3 regions of the Pseudomonas guariconensis genome follow, and region 3 is predicted to be linked to each of the others. Evidence: riboswitches for the same ligand, from Rfam matches in the RefSeq annotation. Region 3 holds a riboswitch; each other region holds the start of a gene.

Region 1 (3,576 bases), 1.4 Mb from region 3:
CAGCCACCCCGGCCAGCAGTAGCCTGTCGCTGTCCAGTCGACCGCGCCGGCTAGCCACTGCCAGGACCAGCAACATGCTGCCCAAGGCGCCGACGAAGGCTGCCAGGGGTAGGCTGAATGGGCCTGCAAAGGTGCCGAAGAAAAGCACCACCAGCACCGCTCCGAGTACCGCACCAGAGCTGACGCCCAGCAGGTGCGGGTCGGCCAACGGATTGCGGGTGACGGCCTGCAAGGCACCACCAACCAGGGCCAGGCCTGCCCCCACCATGGCCCCGAGCAGTACCCGTGGGGCGCGGATCTGCCAGACGATTTGCGCCTGCCCCCGGCTCCAGTCGCCCATATCGGTCATACCCAACTGATACAGCGTGATGCCCGTGACCTTCGCCAGCGGCACATGGGCCGCGCCAAAGCCCAGGGACAGCAGGCAAGAGAACAGCACACCGATCAGCAGCAGCGACATCAGCAGGCGATAGCCCCCTGGGCTACGAACCGGCATCAGTGCGTTGCCTTGGCGAACAGTTGCGGATGCAGGGCCGCAGCCAATTGCTCGATGGCACTTGCGTTGTCCACCGATGGGGTGACCTGCAGGTACGACAGCACTACGAAGCGGCGCTCGCGGATGGCCTTTACCTCGCTCAAGGCGGGGTGATTGAGCAGGAAATCGCGTTTTTGCGCCCAACTCGTCGGCCCGTAGTCAACGATGACGATCACTTCCGGATCCCGCGCCACGACGCTCTCCCAATTGACCTGGGTCCAGCTGGCATTCACGTCGGCCATTACGTTGTCGGCACCAGCGGCCTCAAACAGTGCCTGGGGCATGCCGAGTCGGCCAGAAGTGGTGGGGCGGTCTTCGCCGCTGTCGTAGAGAAAGACGCGGGGTTTGTGTTGCACTGGGGCCAGTTGCGCGTGGACCTGCGCAACGCGCTGCTGCAGATGCTCGACAAGCACGTTGGCCCGCGGTTGAACGTCGAAGATGCGCCCCAGGTTGAGCAGGTCCTGGTACAGGTCCTCCAGGCTTGCCTGGCGCCGGGGCATGATCCATGAGCAGGATTCGCTCAATTCATACACGGGGATGCCCAGCGGTGCGAGGGTCTGCGGCGTCAGCGGGCCGCCCACGTTCATGCCGTAACCCCAGCCAGCGAACAGAAAGTCGGCCTGGGCATCAAGAAGGTTCTCCGGCGACGGATAGCGCGGTGCAAGTTCAGGAAGGCCGGTCAAGGCCTCACGCAGGGACGGGTCGAGGGTCTTCCAACCGCTGACACCGCTGTAGCCGACCATCCGCTCGCGCAGCCCCAGTGCCAGCAGCATCCCGGTGAGGTTGATGTCGTGACTCACAGCCCGCTGGGGCGCTTGGGTGAAGGTGATGTCGCGCTCGCAACTGCGCACGGTGACGGGGTAACTGTCAGCCCAGGCTGCGAAGGGCAGGGCGGCGAGCAGGGCCAGATGAGTCAGGCGTCGCTTCATGCGGGGGTGATCCAGGTAATACGTGGGTGGGGCGCCAATGGGTGGCGATCGACCAGGGCGCGAACACCAAAGACTTGCGCCAGGCGGTGCTCGGTCAGCACTTGCTCCGGTGTCCCTTGCGCGACGATGCGACCTGCATCGAGCACATACAGGCGATCGCAGAAGGCTGCGGCCAGGTTCAGGTCGTGGAAACTCGCCAACAGGCCTAGACCAGTCCCACGCAGGTGTTCGAGCAAGGCCAGTTGGTAACGTGGGTCGAGATGATTGGTCGGCTCGTCCAGGATCAACAAGCGCGGTTGCTGCACCAGTGCCCGAGCCAGCAATACACGTTGCTTCTCACCGCCGGATAGCGGCGCAAAGCCCTGGTCGGCTCGGGCATGCAGGCCTAGTCGCTGCAGGCAGGCATCGATCAATGCCTGGTCGTCATGGCTGTCGAACCAACCTTGGTGCGGGGTTCGGCCCATGGCGACCACGTCGCGCACACTCAGGCCGAAATCTTCGGGGAACTCCTGCAGCATCACTGCCACGCGCTGGGCGACCCAGCGTGGGGACTGTTGCCAGATGTCTTCGTTTTCCAGCAGCACGCGCCCGCCATCGGGTCGGGTAAAGCGATAGGCGCAGCGCAACAGGCTGGTCTTGCCGCTGCCATTGGGGCCGATCAGGCCGACGAATTCACCGGGGTGGACTTGCAGGTCGATGTCGTCGAGCAGGCGTTGACCGCCGGGCGAGGGAGCCCAGTGCACGCTTTCCAGACGTAGGGTAGGGGATGACATGCAGACCAACCGTACCGGGGGTGAATGAAGCCCGACTGGAGACGGCGCGCAAGGAAATCGCGGACAGTGGCCTGCCCAAGACGGCCCGCGCCCGCCCACCGCGGGTGTTGCCAACAGAGGTGACAGGCCGGTCTCCGGGCTTGCGAGGGGCTTGAGGCATTCACCTTCCCATGCCGGCGGCACAGTGGTGTATCGAATGCATCGCTCGCTTACCGTTGCGGGGGCAGCGCCGGACTGATCGCGCAAGGCGAGGCACCGGCTTCCCGTTTAATCCCCGGCACGGCGGCAGGGGACACCTGAAACTGGGGCGCATCTGAGCATTAATGGACGGGTCAGTCAACCGAACAGGGCGTTCTGGCTTTGCCGGCTTTCTTGCGTGACTGATTGTTACGCGATGTTACCCATTGCCCCAAGCCCAGGGCGGTCTCTGAAAGCTATTCGACTGCAAGGGGCTGTTTTAGAGGGCGATACGAGGGCACAGCATTTGCATTACCGAATCTACGAATTCGGACTGGAATAGACCATGAGTTCTCCACTGCACTGCTGCACCGTTTCGCCAGTCGCGGGCAACCTCGGCGTCCTGTCGGCCGCTGCCAGTGGGCTGGAGGGGTTCGTGACGGAAGTTGGGGGTGACATCGACCTGGTGCTGGGACGTGCCGGCGTCAATCCTGAAAGCCTGCGCCAACCCACACTCAGCCTGCCGCTCACCAATTACTGCCAGGTGCTCGAGGAGGCAGCCCGCCAATCGCACTGCGACAATTTCGGTTTGCATTACGGTCTGCAGTTTCAGCCTCAAGCCTTGGGGCTGCTGGGCTATGTCGGGTTGTTTTCCAGTACGTTGGAGGAGGCCTTGCGCAATTTCGCGGCAGCGTTTCCTTATCATCAGCACGATACCTTGATACGGCTGGCCGACTGCGGCGAGTGCTATCGCTTCGATTATCAGGTACGGCACAGCGCCATCCTGGAGCGCCGGCAGGATGCCGAATTGACCATGGGCATGGTGCTGAACCTGATGCGCCACGTATTGGGCAAGGACTGGGCGCCATTTGCAGTCAGCTTCGAGCACGCGCGCCCACTAGACGGGCAAGCCCATCAGCGGGCGTTCGGCGCGCCTGTCTATTTCGATCGCAATTGTAATTCGATGCTGGTACCCAAGACCGACCTGAAGGACCAGATCATGCCGGAGCGCGATGCCAATCTGCTGTTTCTGGTCCAGGACGTGCTCCGGCGCTTGGGCGCACGCGATCAACGGCGCAACCTGCTGGACGAGGTGGACGCTCAGGTACGCCTTGCCCTGAGCGGCGGAGAGCCGTGCCTGGAAACGATCGCGCAGTCGCTG
Region 2 (3,576 bases), 1.3 Mb from region 3:
CGATAGGCAGCGGATTGAGCCCTGCTGCCTGCAAGCGCTGGCAGAAAGTATCGATGAACGCTGTGTTGGCCGCTTGCAGGTGCGAGCGATAGAACAAGATGGGGGCCACAGGCCAGTCGGGCTGCCATTCGCAGTACCAGTCCTGCAACACGGCGCTGGGCTTGGCGGGGTGGTACACCGTGGTACGCGGCAAGGGTTGCGGCTCCTCCCAGGCGTAATCGCGCCCAAGCCACAGGCTGGCCAAGCAATTGAACAGATTCGCGGCATTGGCCTTGCCGCCCTGGCGCAGGTAATGCCAAAGGCGCTCGGCCTGATCGCCGGTCACGGTGCCCAACTGGGTCAACTCCGGGTCCGGGCGGTCGTCGCCGGGCACCAGGATCAACTGCACGCCCCGTGTGCTCAGCTCGACCAGTTGCTCGACACCATAGCGCCAGTACCCGACGCCACCATGCAAGGACAACAGGATCACCTTGGCATGGCGCAGCACCTGATCGATGTACAGGTCGACCGAGGCGTGATTCTGCACCTGCATGGGGTTGGCCAGTCGCAGGCTGGGGAAATCCTCCGGCAACTGCTCGGCGGTTTCGGCGAGCAGCGCCAGGTGCGAATCACCGCTGCAGAGGATCACCAGTTCGGCGGGGGTCTGGCCGAGATCGGCAATGCTGTCGTCCGGCACGAAGCCGCCGGGCTGGGTCCGCAGCAGGTGCATGGGTCAGGCGCCCAAGGCCTGGCGCAGGCGCGCTTCGAGCGCGGCAGCGTCCAGCGCCTGGCCGATCAGCACCAGGCGGGTGATACGCGGCTCGTCGGCGCGCCAGGCGCGGTCGAAGTGCTTGTCGAAACGGGTGCCCACCCCCTGGATCAGCAGGCGCATCGGCTTGCCGGGGATGGCAGCGAAGCCCTTGGCGCGCAAGATGCCGAATTCGACCACCAGTTGAGTCAGGGCATCGAGCAGCAGGCTTTCGTCCGCTTCTGGCAGGTCGATGGAAATGGAGTCGAAGGCATCGTGGTCGTGATCGTCATGATCATCGCCCTCGTGGTGTGCGTCATGGTGGGTACGGCGACCATCGATGTGCGCCTCGGCCTCGGCGCCTACGCCCAGCAGCACCTCCAACGGCAGGCGGCCGCTGCTGGCCTCGATCACCTTGACCGCCGGCGGCAGTTCTTCGCTGACTTCGGCACGCACCTTGGCCAGGCCTTGGGGATCGATCAGATCAGCCTTGTTCAGCACCACCAGGTCGGCGCTGGCCAGTTGGTCGGCAAACAGTTCGTGCAGAGGCGACTCATGATCAAGGTTGGGGTCGAGCTTGCGTTGAGCGTCCACTTGGTCCGGGTACGCCGCGAAGGTCCCTGCGGCCACGGCCGGGCTGTCGACCACGGTGATGACCGCATCGACGGTGCAAGCATTGCGGATTTCTGGCCACTGGAAGGCCTGCACCAACGGCTTGGGCAGGGCCAGGCCGCTGGTTTCGATGAGGATGTGGTCCAGGTCGCCGCGGCGGGCCACCAACTCGCGCATCACCGGGAAGAACTCTTCCTGCACGGTGCAGCACAGGCAACCGTTGGCCAGTTCGTAGACCCGGCCGCTGGCTTCTTCCTCGGTGCAGCCAATGCTGCACTGCTTGAGAATTTCGCCATCGATGCCCAGTTCACCGAATTCGTTGACGATCACCGCGATACGGCGCCCCTGGGCGTTGTCCAGCATGTGACGCAGCAAAGTGGTTTTGCCCGAGCCGAGAAAGCCAGTGACGATGGTGACGGGGAGCTTGGCCAGTGTTTTCATGTCGCGATGCCCTTGGCAGGATGGCGCGGGCATGCAGGACGAGTGCCGCGAGCCTTGCTGGCCGGGCCTGTTCGCCACCGGATCACCCCGCCCGGTTGAAAGTCGAAATCGTCTCGAGGCAGGTCTCCTGGCTTGCACCTTACCGGCCGTGCCGGTGGAACGACGCCTTCCCGCGCCTGGGCGCAGTGGCTGTGTCGATCCGGGTTGGTGCCTACAGTTGCGGGGGCAGCCGCGGCTTGAACCGCGTTCCCGTCTTAGCTCCGGCCAATGCCGGAGAACCTCGAATCGGCAAGGCTACGCAGTGGCCGGCAGGCGGTCAACCATGGCGCGTCAGTGTTTGCGGACAGCCCTTTGGAACAGTCGCCCTGGCCTGCGGGTGCGGGTTCGCCCACGAGGAACTCCTAGGTGTATTCCAAGCTCGACCTTTCACCACCTGGCCCGCTGAGGGCGCGGCCACCGCAACCTTGCAGATTGACGCCATGGCGCCCCCATGCTTTGCTTGCACCTTGCGTTCAGGTGCCCCCCAAGGGGTGAAACGGGAAATCGGTAACCAAGCCGATGCTGCCCCCGCAACGGTAAGCGAGCGAAGCATCTTGACCACTGTGCCGCGTCGTATGGCATGGGAAGGTGATGCTTTCCAGGAGCCCTGCTCCTCCTTGCAAGCCCGGAGACCGGCCTGACGTTAATAGAACACCCCGCGGTGGGCGGGCGCTGTCACCTCTTCTGGGTCAATCGTGCCCGGAACGACGCGCGTGTCCGCCGCCTATAAACAGCAGAGGAACGCACCATGCCGATCACCAGCACCAAACACAGCATCGCCACTCCCGTCAGCCTCAGCCAACGTGTCGTCATTGCCGTCGGTGCCAGCCTGCTGGGCCTGTGCCTGGTCTATTTCGCAGGTTTCTCGCACATCGAGGCGGTGCACAATGCCGCCCACGATACCCGCCACAGCGCCGCCTTCCCTTGCCATTGAGTACACCTGCATGATCAAGCGTATCGCCCGTACCGCAGGTTTCAGCGGGCTGCTCGCCGCTCTATTGCTGACCGTGCTGCAAAGTCTGTGGGTCAGCCCGTTGATTCTCCAGGCAGAAACTTTCGAGAGCGCTGTCCCCGAGCAACATGAGCACGACAGCCCCGTCGCAGCGCATTCCCATGACCCAGCGGCCTGGGCACCGGAGGATGGCTGGCAGCGTTTGCTCGCCACCACCGGCGGCAACCTCGTGGTGGCGGTCGGTTTCGCGCTGATCCTCGCCGCGCTGTACAGCCTGCGCGAGCCAAACCGAGTGATGACCGGCGCACTGTGGGGGCTGGCGGGTTTTGCTGTGTTCTGCCTGGCACCCACACTGGGGTTGCCACCGGAGCTGCCAGGCACAGCCGCCGCCGACCTGGGGCAACGCCAGAGCTGGTGGATCGGCACTGCAGCCGCCACGGCCGCGGGTCTTGCGCTGGTGGTGTTTACCCACCATTGGCTGCTCAAGGTGCTGGGCGTCGCTTTGCTGGTGGTGCCACACGTGATCGGCGCACCACAACCACCGGTGCATGAAAGTCTGGCACCGCAAGCACTGGTGGCCCAATTCAAGCTCGCCTCCTGGCTGACCAACGCCGCGTTCTGGCTCGCCCTTGGCCTGCTCAGCGCTTGGCTTTATCGCCGAGCCAACCAGGCCTGATGCGCAACGCCTGGTCCGAGCCGGTATTCTATGCCGGCTTCGGCTGCCGCAAGGGCTGCCCGGTCGAAACCCTGGAGCAGTTGCTGCGCACGACCCTGGTCACACACCGCCTGTGCGCCGATCATCTGG
Region 3 (3,576 bases):
GACCGCCTCGTTGCCGCGCCCACCGTTGGGGCTCTGGCCTCGGGCGATCGGCTCGAGCGCCGTCTCGGTCAAGGAGTGATGATAGGTGTGGCCGCGCAAGGTGCCCTCCGGCAATTCCACCGCTTGCAGGGCAAGGGCAGCCAGGCGCTTTTGCATCACCGCTTCACCCGGCAGCAGACCCAGCAACTCGGCGCGCTCGCCTGCCACATCAGTCAGGGCGTCGAGCAAATAGAGCATGCCGCCGCATTCGGCCAGCAAAGGCTTGCCCTGGACGTGATGGGCGCGGATCGCCTCGCGCATCGGCGCGTTGCTGGCCAGGGCGTGGTGGTGCAGTTCGGGATAGCCGCCAGGCAGGTAAAGGCTGTCCACGGACGGCAACGCCTGATCGTGTACAGGAGAAAAAAACACCAACTCCGCACCCAGCGCACGCAGCAAATCGAGGTTGGCGCCATAGGTGAAGGCAAAGGCTTCATCCCGGGCCACGCCAATGCGCACACCCGCCATGCACGGCAGCGCCTGTGCAGTTGTGGGGGCGGCGAATACCACCGGGGGCGGCAAGGCGGCATCACAGCTTTCGCCCAGGGCCTGAGCAGCGGCGTCCAGGCGCAGGTCCAGATCGTTGAGTTCACTGGCCTGGACCAATCCCAGGTGACGGCTGGGCAGCTCGATGCCGCGCTCGCGGGACAGCCCGCCATACCAGCGCAAGCCTTCAGTGAGGCTGCCTTCGAGCAACTGTGCATGACGCAGGCTGCCGACCCGGTTGGCCAGCACGCCGGCAAAGGGCAGGTCGCGCTGGTAGTGCGCAAGGCCCAGGGCCAGGGCACCGAAGGTCTGCGCCATGGCTGTGCCATCGATCACCGCGAGCACTGGTACGCCGAAGTGGCGCGCAAGGTCCGCGCTCGATGGCGTGCCATCGAACAACCCCATGACCCCTTCGATCAGGATCAGGTCGGCATCGCCTGCCGCCTCCCAGAGCAGACGCCGACTCTCGTCAGCCCCGATCATCCACAGGTCGAGTTGGTACACCGGCGCGCCGCTGGCGCGCTCGAGGATCATCGGGTCGAGAAAATCTGGCCCGCACTTGAACACTCGGACCTTACGGCCAAGGTTGCGGTGCAGGCGCGCCAGGGCAGCGGTGACAGTAGTCTTGCCCTGGCCAGAAGCGGGTGCCGCGATCAGCACCGCCGGACAATACCGGGGCTGGCTCATAGCTCCACGCCCTTCTGGGCACGGATGCCAGCCTGGAAGGCGTGCTTGATCACGCCCATCTCGGTGACGGTGTCGGCCAGCTCGATCATTTCGGGCTTGGCGGCGCGGCCGGTGACGATCACGTGTTGCATCGGCGGGCGGGCCTGCAGATCCGACAGCACTTGGTCGAGGTCCAGGTAGCCGTGCTTGAGGGCGATGTTCAGCTCGTCCAGCACCACGAACTGTACCGAAGGGTCCTGCAACAGCTGGCGCGACACCGCCCAGGCGGCTTCGGCGGCGGCGATGTCACGTTGGCGATCCTGGGTCTCCCAGGTGAAGCCCTCTCCCATGACGTGGTAGCGCACCTGTTCGGGGAAGCGGCGGAAGAACAGCTCTTCGCCTGTGCTGTCACGGCCCTTGATGAACTGCACCACGCCGCACTGCATGCCATGCCCCATGGCGCGGGCGAGCATGCCGAAGGCCGAGCTGCTCTTGCCTTTGCCATTGCCGGTGAGCACCAGCAGCAGGCCGCATTCATTGGGGGCATTGGCGATGCGCTCGTCGATGATCGCCTTCTTGCGCTGCATGCGCGCCAGGTGGCGTTCGTCGCGTTCGGTGGATTCGCTCATCAGGATTCTCCGCAAGCTGTCGACGCGCACGGAAGGCGACGACAGGTCGATAGACAGGCAGACGGAGAACGCGCAGAGGCCGCGGCAGAAGGCCACGGTGCACCGCGCATCACCCTCCGTGATGCCGTTGGCAGTGACAGGCCGGTCTCCGGGCTCGTGAGCAGGGCCTTGGCCCATGGATCGCGCGCCTTCCCGGATACCTGTATCCAGTGGCCCTGCACGACCTTTGACTCACCTACCGTTGCGGGGGCAGCGCCGGATTCGCGCCTTGCTGGCGCCCACCGGCTTCCCAGTTTCACCCTGCCCAACCGAAGGCTGGCAGAGCACCTGAAACACGCCGCGAAGGTTAGAGGGTTGGGGCGGGAGCGTCAATGAAGCGCGCCCGAGGCAATGCTCGACTTCATGGCTTGTGCCGGACGTGCAGCAGTGATATCACATAGCCATCAGTGTTCGGCAATGCGATCGAAACTATAAGGAGAGCGCAGCATGCGAGGCCTGATCATCAACAACCAGAACCTGGAATTCCTGCGACCGGCCCTGGAAGGCTGGATCGAGTGCATCGACCGCTTCAACCAGGTACATGGCGATAGCGAGGCGCCCTACTGGCACGGCGCGGCCACCAACAGCGGACTGCTCGCAGCCGCCGCCTGGCAGGCCGAACAGGTCGCCTTGGCGCACTATCCCAGCAAGAAGCAACGCGACGAAGGCGAACGCGAAGGCCGCTGCGACCTGTCGATCAGCACCGCCGAGCAATCCGTTCATCTACATGTCAGCCAACGCTGGCCGCGCATCGCCCGCCTGGACCTGGCCACTGCCCTGCAGGAAACCGCCACTCTCGCCCGCCCGATCGCCTACCCCAGCCAGCTCAAGGCCGGCGCGTTGTTCGTCAGCCCCTGGAAGGCCGGGCAGCACGCCAGTCCCGAGGAGCTGCAAGACTTGGTCGACGACCTGCAAAAACACACAGCCTGCGCCATCGCCTGGCATTTCCCCTACGCCTACCGTTCGCTGCACAACGAACTGGGGCAGTATTTCCCTGGGGTGGCATTGTTGCTCAAGCAGGCGTAGGCAAGCCGATGAGCCCACGCGGAAGCCATCCGGCGGTCGCTAGGCCCATTCGCCTGGAGTGAACCTACCCCGACGCATCCGACTCTCAATTCTCACAAGCCAATGAGGATTGCGAGCATGGACAGGATGCGTATCGCGATGGTGTTGGCCCTGAGTGCCAGCCTAAGCGCCTGCGGCGAGTCCGCGCGCCTGGAGGTCAGCGACGGCTTCGGCCCCTCGCCTCGCCTGCCCGAGCCCAACAAGACCCTGATCCCGACCGTCAACATCGCCCCGGCGACCGGCTGGCCGGACGGCGCCACGCCGACGGCCGCCGCGGGCACCCGAGTGGTGGCCTTCGCCAGGGACCTCGATCACCCACGCTGGCTCTACGTACTGCCCAATGGCGATGTCTTGGTGGCCGAAACCAATGCCCCGCCCAAGCCCGAGGACGGCAAGGGCCTGCGCGGCTGGGTAATGGGCAAAGTCATGGAGCGTGCCGGTGCCGGGGTCCCCAGCGCCAATCGCATCACCCTGCTGCGCGATGCCGACCATGATGGTGTCGCCGAGGTGCGCAGTACGTTCATCGAAGGGCTCAACTCCCCCTTCGGCATGACCTTGGTAGGCAAGGACCTCTATGTGGCCGACACTGACCGGCTGTTGCGCTTTCACTACGAGGAAGGCGCGATGCAGATCCGCGCCGAAGGACGCCCGGTCA

Evidence for each region. A riboswitch is a leader RNA that binds a small molecule or an ion and turns the genes downstream of it on or off. The one in region 3 is predicted to bind cobalamin.
Region 1: another riboswitch for cobalamin. It lies ahead of AB1N67_RS12095 (ABC transporter ATP-binding protein); the one in region 3 lies ahead of cobO (cob(I)yrinic acid a,c-diamide adenosyltransferase).
Region 2: another riboswitch for cobalamin. It lies ahead of cobW (cobalamin biosynthesis protein CobW); the one in region 3 lies ahead of cobO (cob(I)yrinic acid a,c-diamide adenosyltransferase).

Annotation. Positions count from the first base shown of each region.
Region 1 is NZ_CP162012.1:2,647,026-2,650,601, reverse strand. Features, by position in the region: gene AB1N67_RS12105 (iron ABC transporter permease) at 1-496, opposite strand, end outside; gene AB1N67_RS12100 (ABC transporter substrate-binding protein) at 496-1,464, opposite strand; gene AB1N67_RS12095 (ABC transporter ATP-binding protein) at 1,461-2,237, opposite strand; cobalamin riboswitch at 2,345-2,552, opposite strand; gene AB1N67_RS12090 (AraC family transcriptional regulator) at 2,761-3,576, shown strand, end outside.
Region 2 is NZ_CP162012.1:2,785,273-2,788,848, forward strand. Features, by position in the region: gene cobN (cobaltochelatase subunit CobN) at 1-709, opposite strand, end outside; gene cobW (cobalamin biosynthesis protein CobW) at 713-1,780, opposite strand; cobalamin riboswitch at 1,880-2,078, opposite strand; cobalamin riboswitch at 2,278-2,475, shown strand; gene AB1N67_RS12780 (CbtB domain-containing protein) at 2,568-2,753, shown strand; gene AB1N67_RS12785 (CbtA family protein) at 2,764-3,447, shown strand; gene AB1N67_RS12790 (cobalamin biosynthesis protein) at 3,447-3,576, shown strand, end outside.
Region 3 is NZ_CP162012.1:4,037,883-4,041,458, forward strand. Features, by position in the region: gene AB1N67_RS18725 (cobyrinate a,c-diamide synthase) at 1-1,209, opposite strand, end outside; gene cobO (cob(I)yrinic acid a,c-diamide adenosyltransferase) at 1,206-1,817, opposite strand; cobalamin riboswitch at 1,939-2,163, opposite strand; gene AB1N67_RS18735 (hypothetical protein) at 2,304-2,882, shown strand; gene AB1N67_RS18740 (sorbosone dehydrogenase family protein) at 3,000-3,576, shown strand, end outside.